DNA from 4 places in the Leclercia adecarboxylata genome. Region 1 is predicted to be linked to each of the others. Evidence: predicted binding sites of a transcription regulator. Region 1 holds the regulator's gene; each other region holds the start of a gene.

The links. Region 1 encodes LexA, which represses DNA repair genes until DNA is damaged. Its sites were predicted from a motif close to TNCTGTATGTACATACAGNA; they were not measured.
Region 2: umuD (translesion error-prone DNA polymerase V autoproteolytic subunit) is a predicted target of LexA. The motif match lies at 2,372-2,391, and genes of this name have one in related genera.
Region 3: sulA (SOS-induced cell division inhibitor SulA) is a predicted target of LexA. The motif match lies at 2,487-2,506, and genes of this name have one in related genera.
Region 4: metR (HTH-type transcriptional regulator MetR) is a predicted target of LexA. The motif match lies at 2,162-2,181, and genes of this name have one in related genera.

The regions. Positions count from the first base shown of each region.
Region 1 covers NZ_CP040889.1:2,343,481-2,347,979, reverse strand. Annotated here, with positions in the region: gene zur (zinc uptake transcriptional repressor Zur) at 1-302, shown strand, start outside; gene FHN83_RS13005 (CsbD family protein) at 371-580, opposite strand; gene dinF (MATE family efflux transporter DinF) at 722-2,041, opposite strand; gene lexA (transcriptional repressor LexA) at 2,105-2,713, opposite strand; gene FHN83_RS12990 (diacylglycerol kinase) at 2,823-3,191, opposite strand; gene plsB (glycerol-3-phosphate 1-O-acyltransferase PlsB) at 3,347-4,499, shown strand, end outside.
Region 2 covers NZ_CP040888.1:206,251-210,749, reverse strand. Annotated here, with positions in the region: gene FHN83_RS01080 (hypothetical protein) at 1-879, opposite strand, end outside; gene FHN83_RS01075 (hypothetical protein) at 1,102-1,455, opposite strand; gene FHN83_RS01070 (hypothetical protein) at 1,609-2,217, opposite strand; gene umuD (translesion error-prone DNA polymerase V autoproteolytic subunit) at 2,411-2,845, shown strand; gene umuC (translesion error-prone DNA polymerase V subunit UmuC) at 2,835-4,088, shown strand; gene FHN83_RS01055 (DsbA family protein) at 4,134-4,499, opposite strand, start outside.
Region 3 covers NZ_CP040889.1:3,787,540-3,792,038, reverse strand. Annotated here, with positions in the region: gene yccS (YccS family putative transporter) at 1-1,699, shown strand, start outside; partial or broken gene FHN83_RS19760 (TfoX/Sxy family DNA transformation protein) at 1,684-2,309, opposite strand; gene sulA (SOS-induced cell division inhibitor SulA) at 2,527-3,036, shown strand; gene ompA (porin OmpA) at 3,392-4,444, shown strand.
Region 4 covers NZ_CP040889.1:1,842,371-1,846,869, forward strand. Annotated here, with positions in the region: gene metE (5-methyltetrahydropteroyltriglutamate--homocysteine S-methyltransferase) at 1-2,096, opposite strand, end outside; gene metR (HTH-type transcriptional regulator MetR) at 2,213-3,166, shown strand; gene FHN83_RS10630 (carboxylate/amino acid/amine transporter) at 3,054-3,953, opposite strand; gene yigL (sugar/pyridoxal phosphate phosphatase YigL) at 4,036-4,499, opposite strand, start outside.

The DNA.
Region 1 (4,499 bases):
AGCAGGGCTTTGTGCATAAGGTGGAATCGACCAACAGCTACGTGCTGTGTCACCTGTTCGATCAGCCGACCCACACCTCAGCGATGTTTATCTGCGATCGCTGCGGCAGCGTGAAGGAAGAAGGTGCCGAAGGGGTGGAAGATATTATGCATACTCTGGCGGCAAAGATGGGCTTTGCCCTACGCCACAACGTGATTGAAGCGCACGGCCTGTGCCGCAACTGCGTTGAAGTCGAGGCCTGCCGCCATCAGGAAAATTGTCAACACGATCACTCTATCCAGCTGAAAAAGAAGCCGCGCTGAGCACAAAAAAACGGGCGACCTTAAGGTCGCCCTGGGCGCACATCCATGTACCTGCGGGTAGTAGTTACTTACCAGCGGTAGTTGTTACGGGTTTCCCAGTCACCAACTTCTTTCTCCGCCTGGTCTTTCTCGTATCCATAGCGTTCCTGAATTTTACCCACCAGCTGGTCACGTTTACCTTCGATAACGGTCATGTCATCGTCAGTCAGGTCACCCCACTGTTCTTTTACTTTACCTTTGAATTGCTTCCAGTTACCGCCGACTTGGTCTTTATTCATCATCGATTCCTCTTCGTTCGGTCGTTAAGGTTAAGTTCGTCCTGAAGTTCATTTCGTGCTGGACGTGATAATAATTATAGATAAGCCTGCGGCGTTGGGTTTGTTATTCGGAATCTTTTACCATTTCGTCAGACGAAGCCGCTACTGAAACCAGGTGCCGTTGCGCCAGTGACGCCGCCAGATCCAGGCCAGAGACAGGCCCCGCAGGGCCAGGAAGACGCTCAACGCCAACCACAGGCCGTGGTTGCCGAGCCACGGCAGGGTAAAGAGCGTGAGGCCAAAACCGGCGGCCGCGACGGCCATGCTGTTGCGCATCTCGGCTCCCCGGGTTGCGCCGATAAACATGCCATCCAGCAGATAGCACCAGACGCCCACCATCGGCAGAACCACCTGCCAGATAAGGTAATGGCTCGCCAGCGCCCGCAGCTCGGGCAAAGAGGTCAGCAGCGCAACGATTTGGTTGCCAGCCAGAGCATAGACAAGGGCGAAGGCCAGCGCCACCATACCAGACTGACGGCAGGCTGCCCGCCACACCTCGCGCAGCTGGCCGCTTTCGCGTGCGCCATAGGCCTGCCCGGAGTGCGCCTCAACCGCATAGGCAAAGCCATCCAGCGCGTAGGCGGTAAAGGTCAACAGCGTCATCAGAACGGCGTTGACGGCGATAATCTCCGGCCCCAGCCGCGCGCCCAGCACCGTCAGCGCCCCGAAGCAGAGTTGTAGCAACAGCGAGCGCAGCATGATGTCGCGATTGAGGGCCAGCAGCTTGCGGATATTCCCGCGCCAGCTCGCCTTCAGCAGCGCCAGCGAAATACCGCGCAGGGCCAGTACCCGCCAGACCATCCACAGGCCTATGAGCAAAGTGGCGTATTCGGCGATAGCGGTCGCCAGGGCTGCGCCCTGGACGTTCATCTGTAGCCCCATCACCAGCCACAGATCCAGCACGATATTGAGCAGGTTCCCCACCACCAGCAGGATCACCGGCGCGCGGGCATACTGGACCCCCAGCAGCCAGCCGAGCAGCACCAGATTAGCCAGCGATGCCGGGGCGCTGAGCCAGCGGATCTCAAGGAAGCGTCGCGCCTGATGCAGTACATCCTCGCTGCCGCCTACGATATGCAGCGCCAGGTCGATAAGCGGCGTGCGCAGCAGCACAATCAGCAGCCCGGCACCGAGAGCCAGGATCAGCGGCTGCACCAGCGCCCGGGCCAGACGCAGCGGATCTTTCGCGCCATACGCCTGGGCAGTCAGGCCGGTGGTGCTCATGCGCAAAAAGAGCAGCAGCATAAACAGGAAGCTGGTCGCCGTCGCACCGATGGCGACACCGCCAAGATAGACAGGAGAATCCAGATGACCGATGACGGCAGTGTCCACCAGCCCCAGCAGAGGGACGCTGATATTGGAGACGATCATCGGGAGGGCAAGACGCCATAACGCCTTGTCTGAAGCAGTCAGCAGAGACATGTGTATGACCGGGAGAGACGGGAAAAGCAGACTGCGGCGTTGCCGCAGTCTGTCAGGAAGACGTTATAACCATTCACCGTTGCGGATGACGCCTACCGCCAGCCCTTCGATGGAGAAGTTATGTTCACGCAGATCGACAACAATCGGGGAAAACTCGTTGTTTTCCGGCAGGAGCTGCACCGTGTTGCCCTGTTTCTTCAGGCGCTTAACGGTGACTTCGTCATCGATGCGCGCCACAACGACCTGGCCGTTGCGCACGTCCTGCGTTTTATGTACCGCCAGCAGATCGCCGTCCAGAATCCCGATATCCTTCATGGACATCCCGCTGACGCGCAGCAAGAAGTCCGCGCTCGGTTTGAACATGCCAGGATCGACCTGATAGTGGCCTTCAATGTGCTGTTGCGCCAGCAGCGGTTCCCCCGCAGCGACGCGACCGACGAGCGGAAGGCCCTCTTCTGCTTCAACCAGCAGACGGATACCACGCGAAGCGCCGGACACAATCTCAAGCACACCCTTACGCGCCAGGGCTTTAAGGTGCTCTTCAGCGGCGTTTGGAGAACGGAAGCCCAGACGCTGCGCAATTTCTGCACGCGTCGGCGGCATTCCCGTCTGGCCGATATGATCCCGAATGAGATCAAACACCTCTTGCTGCCTGGTCGTTAACGCTTTCATTCCGCCCCCTGGGTGTATATACAGTTATGCTGTGAGTATATACAGCTAAAGGTGATTTTGGAACCACAAACCGCATAAAAAACCAGAGACTTGTTCGGTTTCTGAAGGCTTATCGCAAATGTCCCCAAAGCAGCGTGACCCAGGTAAACAGGGCAACGATAATCGCCATCAGCACAGCGGCGGAGCCCATGTCTTTCGCCCGCCCCGACAGCTCGTGGTAGTCACTACCAATACGATCGACCACCGCCTCGATCGCGCTGTTCAGAATTTCGACTATCATCACCAACATCACCGAGCCAATCAGCAGTACGCGGGTGATGGGATCAACGTCCAGCCAGCAGGCAATAATAATCGCCGCGATGACAGCAACCCCCTCCTGGCGAAAAGCGGCTTCATTGATCCAGGCAGCACGAATGCCTTTCCATGAATAGCCGGCAGCTTTAATAATTCGGGTTAACCCAGTGGTATTGTTGGCCATTAAAAGAAACCTTTCTTCGAAAATAGCGTCAGAAACGGTGGTTTAAGCGCCTGGCGCAGCCACCGGAAGTATGACGGGTAACAACAGAAATTTTGCGCGCTTTCTGTTATCCTTGCGCCGCAATTGCATTTTTAACCAGAGGCTTTACATCGTTTATGTCTGGCTGGCCACGAATTTACTACAAATTACTTAATTTACCATTAAGCGTCCTGGTAAAAAGCAAGTCTATTCCGGCGGTTCCAACCCTGGAATTGGGACTCGATACCTCGCGTCCTATTATGTACGTTTTGCCTTACAACTCGAAGGCCGACTTGCTGACGCTGCGCGCCCAGTGCCTGGCGCACGATCTCCCGGATCCGCTGGAGCCGCTGGAGATCGACGGCACCCTGCTGCCACGCTACATCTTTATCCACGGCGGTCCTCGCGTCTTCACCTGGTACACGCCGAAAGAAGAGTCGATCAAGCTGTTCCATGACTACCTCGACCTGCACCGCAGCAATCCGCTGCTGGATGTGCAGATGGTGCCGGTATCAGTGATGTTTGGCCGTCGCCCGGGGCGCGACAAAGGCGAAGAGAACCCGCCGTTGCGCATGCTTAACGGGGTACAGAAGTTTTTCGCCGTCAACTGGCTGGGCCGCGACAGCTTTGTCCGTTTTTCACCGTCGGTTTCACTGCGCCGCATGGCCGATGAGCACGGTACGGATAAAACCATCGCCCAGAAGCTGGCCCGCGTGGCGCGTATGCACTTTGCCCGTCAGCGTCTTGCCGCGGTAGGCCCGCGCCTGCCTGCTCGCCAGGATCTGTTCAACAAACTGCTGGCGTCAAAAGCCATCGCCCGTGCCGTCGAAGACGAAGCGCGCAGCAAAAAGATCTCCCATGAGAAGGCGCAACAAAACGCCATCGCCCTGATGGAAGAGATTGCCGCCAACTTCTCCTACGAGATGATCCGCCTGAGCGACCGTATCCTGAGCTTCACCTGGAACCGTCTCTATCAGGGCATCAACGTGCACAACGCCGAGCGCGTGCGCCAGCTGGCCCACGACGGCCATGAGATCGTCTACGTGCCCTGCCACCGCAGCCACATGGACTATCTGCTGCTCTCGTACGTGCTCTACCATCAGGGGCTGGTGCCACCGCACATTGCGGCGGGCATTAACCTCAACTTCTGGCCAGCAGGCCCGATCTTCCGTCGACTGGGTGCGTTCTTTATTCGTCGTACCTTCAAAGGCAACAAGCTCTACTCCACCGTGTTCCGTGAATACCTTGGTGAGCTGTTCAGCCGCGGCTATTCCGTCGAGTACTTCGTGG
Region 2 (4,499 bases), on a different replicon from region 1:
CAGCTTTGCCTGAACGACCTGGAGCGGGAGGTGTGATGGAGCGGATTCACCCTTCACGATATTCACTACCTCAACGTCTTTGCCGGTATACAGTTCCAGACTGCCAACGCCATCGTGGATTTTCTTCACATATTCCATGGCTTCTTCTGTAGTGGCCAGACTTGCCGCTGCAACTTCCTCGAAATAGGGCAGCATTCTTTTGCTGGCATTAGCGATTGCCTGCGTTCGTTGTGTGATGATTTTGCTGATGGCTGTGCTGATCTGCCCTTCTTTTAAGGCCGCTTCTCTGATTTGTTCAATGCGGGTATCTGAAATACCAGAGGACAGAGCATTTTGAACTGATCCAATCGCCAGTGAGGTTACCGCCTGCTGCTCTTGTGGGGGCACTAACGCAACGCTAAGGCCCGTCACAGGGTTTTCACGGTCATCTGTACCTAATTGCTCAATCGCAAGGTCACGGAGCCCCTGAGCATCGCTCACGAGGGCTGTAAGCGATGCCTGTAGGCTATTCACTTCTTCCTGAGCTTGTCTGAGTTCAGCATCCCGGATTACCTTATGGTCGGGTTCAAATACAAAACTGGACAGAAAATCCTTAACCAGGAAGCGATGCTCTCGCATTTCTTTGCCACGTTCCCTACGGTTGCCGCTGCTGTCTTCAGTGACAATAGCTACAGTCTGACCGTAAACGCGGGGATGGGCGCGTAGAATCACTGTGTGCAGCTTATCTTCAACGTAACGCAAAGACGTAATGAGCAGCGTATCCCCTGCCACAATACCCTCTTCAGGGATGCTGTCAGTGGACGTCCAGTACTGACCCGCCAGCAAAGAATGAAATCGCTCTAAACGGTCAATGTTATTTTTGCTGACCAGGTCACCCATATACCTTTCCTTCCAGATTCGTATGTTAGGTGAATCATACCAGATTGCACTTACCGTCTAATAACTCAAAAAACACCAACTTCGGCATTCACTAGAAATGAATCCGTCCACTATTATTCATTAATTAAATAGATTCTTAGATATGAATAGCGCATTGCTTTTAAAGCAGGTTTCGCAAAGGGTTAAAAAAGGCTTCTTAAGTGAAGCCTTTAATAATAAATGCTACTTATCTTCAGAGGGATACATTTCCCAGTATTTATTACGTACATTAACAAGGCAATGGTCTGCTGTTTCTGAAGCGCCTTTGTCGCGGTTTACAAAGGCTTCTGCAACTTCATCCAACTTATCCGGTACCGTATTTAATGGTAATGCCTGCTTCAGGTTGGTGGTTACCAGTTCCTTTGCTTTATCATGATTAAGTTCAGTTCGGATGCTTGCATCTTTACAAATATCATCAACCTTACCATCAAGAATAATGTTTGGGATAGGTTCGTTTTCAACTTTATGTGTAGTATTAGCAGAGGAGCCAAAAGCGACTGACATCATCGCACACAGCAGAATATTTTTTAATTTCATAGTTCACTCCATTATGACTATTGATATCTACTTATGAAGTATTAGTTATATCATGTTTGCCGTCAAAACATAGAACCCACTGTTTTGACTTTAAACATATCATGCTACAACGTTTTTTTGCACGTGACTTTAGTAGGCATGATTTATGAGGTTTCAGCAGGACGTCAGATTGTTGTCGATCCAGTATTGATGCAAGCCTACCGTCCATTTCTTCGATAAGGCCGAAAGTAAAAGCGCTAAACCACAGCAGTTACCAGGAGTAAAAATTCGTATGGGATCTGGAGAACCGACTTTAACACTCATAATGAACTCCAGAATGTTGCCATGGCATAGACTATTTCTAAGCCTGACGATATCTGCTTCAGGTTTTTTACCAGCGTCTATCTTTGCCAACATATTCTTCTCGGCTGGAAATGACAGTAATTCTATCGGCATCCCTTCCTGCTTAGCCTTTCGCATTAAAGCGTTACTCATTACTGACGTACCATCTAAGTCCACCAGTACAGGAACTGACTGCTGAACGTTAACAGTTGATTTCAACTTCAGCGTAACCCTGAGTGATGTTTCGATCCCATTCAGAAAGCTCGTACAGGCCGGTAACCATAGACCATGATGCAGCGCCTCGGTTGCTTGTTTAAAAAACCAGTCAATCACGGGGACAGTGCAATGCTCATAATAGTGATTTACCTCGCTGAACCTTGCCATATAAGCATCGTACTCAGCCTGGTCTTCAGGAGATAAAAAATTTGGTGGGAGGAGCATCAGAATCCTTTCATCCTAGCTTGTATACCTTCTTCGTAGGCCAGCTCGCCATTATCGGTAAAAGATGGTTTTTGATGTTTATGATAAAGCTTAATTTTTCGTCAGGCTTGATAGCGTTACCGGAGAGATTTGATCTTTTCTCTTCAACTCGCAATACTGTTTATACATACAGTACAGGAATTCGAGTGTAGCTATGTCTGTTATCCTTGAGCACATTAGCAACAAGCCTTACGAAATGGCACCTTTTTTCAGTGATTTACTAAGCTGTGGAGTGATGAGTCCGTGCGCCGGGCATGAAGATAATGAATTAAATTTGCATGAATATGTAGTCCGCAACCGCCCCTCAACCTTCTTTGTCAGGGCGGCGGGCCTCAGTATGATCAATGCCGGTATCAATGATGGAGCAATACTGGTTGTGGATCGGTCTTTAACAGCACGACACGGCTCTATCGTCGTTGCGCTGGTGGATGGAGAGTTTACGGTAAAGATCTTACACACGTATCCTGAGCTGCTTTTGATGCCTTCTAATCCAGCCTATAAGCCGATACGTGTAAATCCTGAATCCCTTGAGATATGGGGCGTCGTCACCTTTGCACTGAATCAGTTCAGCCATGTACATGCACGTTGATATTAACGGAGCCTATGCGGCATTTGAGTGTGCGATGGATCCCAAGCTGTCAAAAAAGCCGCTCATCATAGCCAGCAATAACGATTCGTCCGTCATTGCAATGAATAAACTGGCTAAAAGCGTTGGTATTAAGCGTGGGACCCCAATTTTTAAGTGCAGGGATTTGATTCAGCAACACCGGATCGAAGTCCGGAGCTCTAACTTTACTTTGTATGAAGACTACTCAAATCGCTTCCATGAAACGCTGGAAAGCTTCGCGCCTCAATCGAGTCGATATAGCATAGATGAAAATTTCATGTTATTGAAAAACATGAACAAGATAATAGATTATGAAGATTACGGCCGGTTGATCAGAAGTACACTTCTTCATAATCTGTCCCTTACCTGTGGTGTGGGTTGTTCAAGCACCAAAACCCTCGCTAAATTATGCACCTATGCGAGCAAACGATGGGCAGCTACAGGCGGGGTTGTAGTTTTGACTGATCAGGCCAGGATCAGGAAGCTCCTGAGCCTGATCAGTACCAGAGAAATATGGGGTATTGGTCGAAAGATTAGTGAACGCCTGTCGGCTTTCGGGATCATCACTGCCGGTGATTTTTATAATAGCGACGTTCGCTTTTTACGTAAAAGCTTTGGCGTTGAAATCGAGCGTACCTGGCGGGAACTGCATGGCGAACCATGTTTCCGGCTGCACGAGTCTCCTCCTGTCAGGCAACAGATTATCGTTTCCAGAAGTTTTGGTCAGCGCCTTAATGAGATAGGCAAGCTACATGAGGCAGTTTCATTTTTTACCGCCCGGGCGGCAGAGCAGCTGCGCAAGGATGGCTCGTGGACCCGTCAAATCACAGTCTTCATTCAGAGTAGCAATTATGCGCAAGGTGAAAACCGCTACAGCAATTGTGGTATCGAGCCGCTTACCGCTACACAGGACACCCGCGATCTGGTTGATGCAGCCATGACCATCCTGAACCGCATTTACAGACCCGGGATAGCGTATGCGAAAGCAGGGGTAATGCTCTCCGCTATGACTGACGGCACAGAGCAACTCAGCCTGTTTGATACTCGCCCGGCCAGGCCTGGCAGTCAGGCACTGATGAAAGTTATGGACCGGTTCAATAAAGAAAAGCGCGGAGCTCTGTTTTTACTGGGGGAAGGCATTCAACAGGATTTTCGTATGAAGCAGGCCATGCTATCACCGAGATATACGACCCGCTGGGATGAATTACTCGTTGTAAAAGCGTAGCGGCCATGACCGGCATGGCCGTACTCATCAAATGTGAAAGTAACTTTAGGCCCCGCGAGCTTTTTCGATTGCGCCCTGCAAAGTTGCTGCGTCCATAGCCCCGGGGATAAATGTGGTAGTCGCCGCATTCGGCTTTTTCATATTCATAATGATGAAACCGGGTGTGCCGGTGATCCCGAGCGCTTCGCCCAGCTGCATATTGCCGGAGATCACGTTTTCATACCGGTTTTTTTCCCTGTCAGAAAACGTGCTGTTAAACCCTGACTTTTCCACCACAGTATTAAAGTCAGTGAGTTCGAATTTGCGTTGAGAGGTCATGAAGGTATGAGCCACAGCCATCAGGTTGTTGTGGTACTTACGATAGGCTTCAGCACCGAAATTCTGATAGACGTGCAGACCCGTAGCGGCCCC
Region 3 (4,499 bases), 1.4 Mb from region 1:
CGCGGTCTGGTATAACCTGCTGACGCTGGCCGGGCATCTCATATTTCCCATTCGCCCGCTGCAGGACAATCTGGCCCGCAGCTACGAGCAACTGGCCCATTACCTTGAGTTAAAGTCCCGGCTGTTCGATCCGGATATCGAAGGTGACGGCCAGGGGCCGCTGTACGATCTGGCGCTGGCGAACGGGCAACTGGTGACAACCTTAAACCAGACCAAGGCCTCGTTACTTACCCGCCTGCGCGGCGATCGCGGTCAGCGCGGCACCCGCCGGACCCTGCACTATTACTTTGTGGCGCAGGATATCCACGAGCGCGCCAGCTCATCGCATATTCAGTACGCCGATCTTCGCGAGAAATTTCGCTACAGCGACGTAATGTTTCGCTTCCAGCGTCTGTTGTCCATGCAGTCGCAGGCCTGCCACCAGCTGTCGCGCTCTATCCTGCTGCGTACCCCTTATCAGCACGATCCGCGATTTGAACGGGCGTTTACCCATCTCGATGCGGCCCTCGACAGGGTTCAGGCCAGCGGTACCTCTGCCGAGCAGATGAAAGCGCTGGGCTTTTTGTTGAATAACCTGCGCGCCATTGATGCCCAGCTCGCCACCATCGAATCCGAACAGGCGCTGGCTACACCCGGTAATGATGTGGAAAATCAGCTTGCGGACGACAGCCTGCATGGTTTTAGCGATATGTGGCTGCGTTTGAGCCGCAACTTTTCCCCGGAATCGGCGCTGTTTCGCCATGCGGTAAGGATGTCCGTGGTGCTCTGCATTGGCTATGCTTTTATACAGATAACCGGCCTGGACCATGGCTACTGGATCCTGCTCACCAGCCTGTTTGTCTGTCAGCCCAACTACAACGCCACCCGGCATCGTCTGGCGCTGCGTATTATCGGCACTCTGGTGGGGGTCGCCATCGGGTTACCCATCCTTTACTTTGTCCCCTCGCTGGAAGGACAGCTGATCTTAATTGTGATCACCGGCGTGCTGTTCTTCGCCTTTCGTAACGTGCAGTATGCGCACGCCACGATGTTTATCACCCTGCTGGTGCTGCTCTGTTTCAACCTGCTCGGGGAAGGCTTTGAAGTTGCCCTGCCTCGCGTCATTGATACCCTGATTGGCTGCGCCATCGCCTGGGCTGCGGTAAGCTTTATCTGGCCGGACTGGCGGTTCCGTAATCTGCCCCGCGTGCTGGATCAGGCCATGAACGCCAACTGCCGTTATCTTGATGCTATCCTGGAGCAGTATCATCAGGGGCGTGATAACCGCCTGGCGTATCGTATCGCACGACGTGACGCCTATAACCGCGACGCGGAGCTGGCGTCGGTGGTGTCGAATATGTCTACGGAACCGAGGGCAACAGCGGAAACCCGGGAAGTCGCGTTCCGTCTGCTGTGCCTGAACCATACGTTTACCAGCTATATCGCCGCACTGGGCGCACACCGCGAGCGGCTCACCAGCCCCGCAATCCTCGGATTACTGGACGATGCTGTCTGCTACGTTGATGATGCGCTACATCAACGCCCCGCGGATGAGCCTCGTGTTCAGCAGGCCTTAACCGAACTGGCGCAACGCATTTCACATATCGAGCCGGGAGCCGAGAGCAAAGCGCCTCTGGTTCTGCAGCAAATCGGTCTGCTTATCGCGTTGCTGCCAGAAATTTGTCGATTACAGCAGCACGTTAATCAACTGCCGGAGTGAGCACTGCTCTCTGCCGGCAGTCTTTTGTACCACTCCACCAGCTCCCGGCGTCTTATCTCCGGGAGCGCTGCGACGTGTAATCCGGTGATTGCCCCCTCCAGCGCAAACAGCACCTTGTAACTCAGGTGCTTGTTGAGCGCCCTGATCTGAGCCAGCACTGTTCAGCCCCCAGTGTGCGTAATGCCTCTTCGGTGGTGATGCCCGCCTCAAACAGCAGGATTTCGAGTTGAAAGGTGAGATTGGGTAAATCTTTCAGGCGCTCGCGTTTGTAGCGTTCACAGCGTTCCCGCCGCGCAGCTTCCAGGGCAAACGAGGAGAGTTGCAGCAATTTCTCCTGATCCTGCCAGAGCCCTTCATCGACGCGATAATAATTCAACAAAACGGGCCGCCCCCGCTTCACCAGCGACAGGAAAGAAGAGGCATGCTTTACACAGTAAGACGCGCTCTCTTCGCAGGCACGCAGATACAACTCCCCCTCCGACACCATGGCAAAAACCGTGTCATCAACCGCCAGGGTGTATCCGCCAAACAGGGCGCGATAATGAACTTCGCCGAGGGGTGAAAGATATTTTGCAGATTGATAGATCCGTTCATAAGATAATTTTTTCATGATATTTCCCTTTTAAATCATGGCGTAATGGTTGAGTCGAGTATTAACGGATCCGTTAGCCAGAAAATAGGTAACTTACGATCGAACGGCAAGGTGAATTTTCAATACGCCTGAATTACAAACCAAATTTGCGAGGAGCTTTCCGAAAATGAGGTTGATCTTTAGTCGCACAGGAGTTACTGTATATCCATACAGTAACTACAGGGCTGGATTGATTATGTACTCTTCAGGCTATGCAAACCGTTCAACAACTTTCTCTACTTCCGCTGGCAAAAGCGCGATGAACTCCGCGGCGCAAATGTCCACCGGGCTGATTAGTGAAGTGCTCTACCGTGAAGACCAGCCCATGATGACGCAGCTGTTATTGCTGCCACTGTTGCAACAGCTTGGTCAGCAGTCGCGCTGGCAGTTGTGGCTCACGCCACAGCAGAAATTAAGTCGGGAATGGGTGCAATCCGCAGGCTTGCCGCTAACGAAAGTGATGCAGATTAGTCAGATGGATCCATGCCATACTGTAGACTCAATGGCGAGGGCGCTGCGTACCGGAAATTACAGCGTAGTGATTGGCTGGTTTACGCATGAGTTGACGGAATCGGAACAACACCGTCTGGCTGAAGCTGCCGAAGAAGGGAATGCACTCGGCTTCATTATGCGTCCCATTCGAATGAACACTTTGAGCAACGGACACCTTTCTGGGCTAAAAATTCACTCGAATTTGTATCATTGAGTAAAAATAAGAGTTTTCCTGGAATTTTTTTTGCCGTATCTGTACGCCGTTGGTTCCCTGTGTAAAAGCCGCGAAAAGTCTTGTCTGCCGCGGCTTTCTCCATTTTAGCACGCCTCAAATTGCGCAATAAATGTTAAATATTGTGTATACAAAACTTTTTTTTTCATATGCCTGACGGAGTTCACACTTGTAAGTTTTCAGGTACGTTGTAGACTTTACATCGCCAGGGGTGCTCGGCCTAAACCGAAGATATCGGTAAGTTTTACTCTTTGTCCCCGCCCCCCGGTGAAGGATTTAACCGTGACTCTCATTGAGATTCTCATGGCGATTTTTGGATGATAACGAGGCGCAAAAAATGAAAAAGACAGCTATCGCGATTGCAGTGGCACTGGCAGGTTTCGCTACCGTAGCGCAGGCCGCTCCAAAAGATAATACCTGGTACGCAGGTGGTAAACTGGGCTGGTCTCAGTTCCACGACACCGGCTGGTATAACGACGCTCTGAACAACGACGGCCCAACTCACGAAAGCCAGCTGGGCGCAGGCGCGTTCGGTGGTTATCAGGTTAACCCATACGTTGGTTTCGAAATGGGTTACGACTGGCTGGGCCGTATGCCTTACAAAGGCGACAACGTTAACGGCGCATTCAAAGCTCAAGGCGTTCAGCTGACTGCTAAACTGGGCTACCCAGTAAATGACGCTGTAGACATCTACACCCGTCTGGGCGGCATGGTATGGCGTGCAGACTCCAGCAACAGCATCGCTGGCGACGACCACGACACTGGCGTATCCCCAGTATTCGCTGGTGGCGTTGAGTGGGCTATGACCCGTGACATCGCTACCCGTCTGGAATACCAGTGGGTTAACAACATCGGCGACGGCAACACCGTTGGTGTTCGTCCAGACAACGGCATGCTGAGCGTAGGTGTTTCTTACCGCTTCGGTCAGGCTGAGCCAGCACCAGTTGTTGCTCCAGCTCCAGCACCAGCTCCAGAAGTACAGACCAAGCACTTCACTCTGAAGTCTGACGTTCTGTTCAACTTCAACAAAGCAACTCTGAAACCAGAAGGCCAGCAGGCACTGGATCAGCTGTACACCCAGCTGAGCAACCTGGATCCGAAAGACGGTTCCGTAGTGGTTCTGGGCTTCACCGACCGTATCGGTTCTGACGCTTACAACCAGGGTCTGTCTGAGAAACGTGCTCAGTCCGTTGTTGATTACCTGATCTCTAAAGGTATCCCGGCTAACAAGATCTCCCCACGTGGTATGGGCGAATCTAACCCAGTTACCGGTTCTACCTGTGACAACGTGAAACCTCGCGCTGCACTGATCGACTGCCTGGCTCCAGATCGTCGCGTAGAGATCGAAGTTAAAGGCATCAAAGACGTTGTAACTCAGCCAGCGGCATAAGTTATCGTCTGACAAAAAACCCCGCCATGTTGCGGGGTTTTTTATTGCCTGAAGA
Region 4 (4,499 bases), 500 kb from region 1:
GGCACGTTCGGGGAGTGAATGTCGTATACGCCCGGCCCGATTTCGTTCGGGTAGTTGAACTCTTCAAACGACTCCAGCAGCTCCATATCGGACCGTGAGGTTTCGATGGTGATCACGTCGGCATCCAGCGCGGCGATGGAATCCATGATGTCGTTGAACTCGCAGTAACACATGTGGGTGTGGATCTGGGTATCATCCTTGGCCACCGCGGCGTTAATGCGGAAGGCCTCCACGCCCCATGCCAGATAGGCATCCCAGTCGCTGCGACGCAGCGGCAGACCTTCGCGCAGCGCCGGTTCGTCAATCTGGATAATGCCGATGCCCGCCGCTTCCAGATCCGCCACTTCATCGCGCAGCGCCAGGGCGATTTGCTTGGCGATGGTTTCACGGGTCACGTCTTCACGCGGGAAGGACCAGCAGAGGATGGTCACCGGACCGGTCAGCATGCCCTTCACCGGCTTGTCGGTCAGGGACTGGGCATACTTCGCCCACTCCACGGTGATCGCTTCCGGGCGGCTGACGTCGCCGATCACCACCGGCGGCTTCACGCAGCGGGAGCCGTAGCTCTGCACCCAGCCGTTCTGGGTAAAGACGAAGCCGTCCAGGTGTTCACCGAAGTATTCAACCATGTCGTTACGCTCGGCTTCGCCGTGAACCAGCACGTCCAGACCCAGGCGCTCCTGCTCCACAATCGCCTGTTTGATGTGTTCAGCGATGCCGGTGCGGTAGTTGCCCGCATCCAGGTTGCCCTTTTTGAAGTCCAGCCGCAGGCCGCGGATCTCGGTGGTCTGCGGGAAGGAGCCGATAGTGGTGGTCGGCCATGCCGGAAGCTTAAAGCGCGCGCGCTGGGCTTCAGCACGCACTTCATAGGCGCTCTGGCGCTGGCTGTCCTGAGCGGTGATAGCGGCCAGACGCTTCGCCACCGCCGCATTGTGCACGCGGGTCGAGTGGCGACGGGCCTGGATTGGCGCGCTCCACGCGGTAATCGCCGTGGTATCGCCGCTGTTCAGCGCATCGCGCAGCAGGGCCAGCTCTTCACACTTTTGCAGGGCGAAGGCAAACCAGCTCTTCACTTCCTCATCCAGCCGGGTTTCGACGCTCAGATCGATCGGGCTGTGCAGCAGAGAGCAGGATGAGGCCACCCACAGATCACGAACGCCTGCGATGTCTTTAATCTGAGCATATTTTTCGGTCAGATCGGCACGCCAGACGTTACGACCATTTACCAGACCCGCAGAGAGCAGCCAGTCGGACGGCAGGCGGGCATTCAGTTCCGCCACATCATCTTTACCCTGCACCAGGTCAACGTGCAGGCCCTGCACCGGCAGCGCGGTGATGGTGTCGAGGTTCGGCGTGACGCCTTCAAAATAGGTGGTGAGCAGCAGCTTCACCTGACCCGCGAGGGTGTCGTAAGCCGGTTTGAAGGCATCCAGCCACGCCTGCGGTAGCTCCAGCACCAGGGCCGGCTCGTCGATCTGTACCCACTCCACGCCGCGTTTTGCCAGCTCGCCCAGCACCTGCTGGTACACCGGGAGGATGTCATTCAGCAGGCTCAGGCGGTCAAACTGCTCGCCCTTCACCTTGCCCAGCCAGAGATAAGTGACCGGCCCCAGCAGAACAGGTTTTACCTTGTGGCCCAGGGCCAGCGCTTCGTCCACTTCGTCCAGCAGTTGGGTCCAGGTCAGTCTGAACTGCTGGCCTTTCACAAATTCCGGCACCATGTAGTGGTAGTTGGTGTTGAACCATTTGGTCATTTCCGCTGCGGCTGCCGGTTCACCGGTGGGGGCGCGGCCACGGCCAATGCGGAACAGGGTGTCAAGATCGACCGATCCATCTTTGTTCTGATGACGAGCCGGCACGTTGCCAAGCAGCAGGCTGGTAGTCAGAACATGGTCGTACCAGGCGAAATCGCCCACCGGCAGCAGATCCACGCCTGCCTGTTTTTGCTGATCCCAGTGACGGGCGCGCAGCTCGCGGCCGACGGCCAGCAGCTCGTCACGGGTGGCGCTGCCCGCCCAGTAGCTCTCTTGCGCTTTTTTCAGCTCGCGACGAAGACCGACGCGCGGGAAACCGAGGGTGTGATTAATGATTGTCATGATATGTCCCCTGTGAATTTTTAGGATTTAGCCGTCCAGATGTTTACACTTCCATAATGTGAAGGTACTGTATATTCCTCAAGCGCAAATTGCTCATGGCGAAGTGAAGGACATTCATGATCGAGATTAAACACCTGAAAACGCTCCAGGCGTTGCGGAACTGCGGTTCTCTTGCGGCGGCAGCGGCCACGCTGCATCAGACCCAGTCCGCCCTTTCCCACCAGTTCAGCGATCTGGAACAGCGCCTTGGCTTTCGTCTGTTTGTGCGTAAGAGTCAGCCACTACGCTTTACGCCGCAGGGTGAGATCCTGCTGCAGCTGGCGAATCAGGTGTTGCCGCAGATCGCCAGCGCGTTGCAGGCCTGCCATGAACCGCAGCAGACCCGACTGCGCATCGCCATCGAGTGTCACAGCTGTATCCAGTGGCTGACCCCCGCGCTTGAGAACTTCCGCCAGCGGTGGCCGCAGGTGGAGATGGACTTTAAATCCGGGGTGACCTTTGATCCACAGCCCTCCCTCCAGCAGGGCGAGCTGGATCTGGTCATGACCTCGGATATTCTGCCGCGCAGTGGCCTGCACTATTCGCCAATGTTTGATTTTGAAGTGCGCCTGGTGCTGGCCCCGGATCACCCGCTGGCCTCCAGAACGCGCATTACGCCGGAAGATCTGGCGACCGAAACGCTGCTGATCTACCCGGTTCAGCGCAGTCGTCTGGATATCTGGCGTCACTTCCTGCAGCCGGCCGGCATCAGCCCGCAGCTGAAAAGCGTGGATAACACCCTGCTGCTGATTCAGATGGTGGCGGCCAGAATGGGTATCGCGGCGCTGCCGCACTGGGTGGTGGAGAGCTTTGAACGCCAGGGTCTGGTGGTGACCAAAACCCTGGGCGAGGGATTGTGGAGCCGGTTGTACGCCGCCGTGCGCGACGGCGAGCAGCGACAACCGATTACCGAAGCCTTTATTCGCTCAGCGCGGAATCACGCTTGCGATCATCTGCCATTTGTCCGGAGCGCGGAGCGACCCAACGGCGATGTACCCACAGTGAAGCCAGGATCACCGTCCCCCCAATAATGAAACTAGGCCAGTGCGGCTGTTCCTGCCAGATGGCGAGGTTCACCAGCAGGCCCGCAGGGACGTGAACGTTGTTCATAATCCCGAGCGTCCCGGCGTCCACCTGCGTGGCGCCATAGTTCCACATGAAGTAACCCAGCCCCGATGCCACTACGCCCAGCCACACCAGCACGCTCCACTGCAGCGTGGTGGTCGGCAGCTTCTGTGGGTTCCCCAGCATGAACCACGCCGCAACCGCAACGATTGCCGCTCCCATATAGAACCAGGCAAAGGCGTTATGCTGCGGCATCGGACGGGTTTCCATCAGACGTTTGTAGCCCACCATGCCGATGGCAAAGCTGATATTGGCGAGCTGGACGAACATCAGCCCGGTCCAGAAATGGTCGCTTACTTTGTCGTAGCGAATGATCGCCGCGCCCACCACCGCCAGCGCCGCGCTCAGCAGATAGCCCCAGCGCAGGCGGCGTTTGCTGAGCAGATCGTAAATCAGGGTGATATAGAGCGGGGTGAGAACGGTGAACAGCAGGAATTCCGATACCGACAGGTAGACGTAAGCCCGGAAGCTGAACAGATACATGATGCCGAGCTGCATCGCCCCCACCAGCATGTAGAGCAGAATGGTTTTCAACGTTTGCCCGCGCGTACGCAGGAACGGCAGGAACACCAGCGCCGCCAGCCCCACGCGCATCAGCACCGAGAAGTAGCTGTCGACATGGCCGGCAAGGTATTCGCCGATCAGGCTAAAAGAGAAGGCCCACAGGATAGTGGTGATAATGAGTAGCGCCACAATGCTTGTCTCTTGAAAAGATGGACAGGCATTGTAGCGAACTCTTCGGTTGACAACTGAACGTTAAATAACCAGGTGAAGATTATTCAAGAAACAGCTTACGCAGGTATTTTGGCACCGCGTTGTCAGCGTTGGTGCCGATCACTTCCAGCTCCGGGTGGAGATCTTTCAGGCGCTGGTGAGCGTTTTCCATGATGCAGCCCTTACCCGCCATCGACAGCATCTCGGCGTCGTTCATGCCGTCGCCAAAGGCGATGCAGTCCCGCAGATCAAAGCCCAGACGTTTAGCCACCGCTTCCAGGGCATGCCCCTTGGAGACACCGCCCGCCATCACTTCCAGACAGGTCAGCGTGGAGAAGCTGACGTTAACCCGGTCGCCCCAGCGGGCATTAATCGCCTGCTCCAGTGGAAGCAGCGCTTCGTGGTTGTCGGAGGTGAAGAACACTTTGCTGATGCCTTCCGGATCCAGCAGGCCCGGTTCATACAGCGAATAGTTAAAGACCGCCTCTTTGAAGAAACGCATCTCGTCCGGGCGGTGACGGTTCA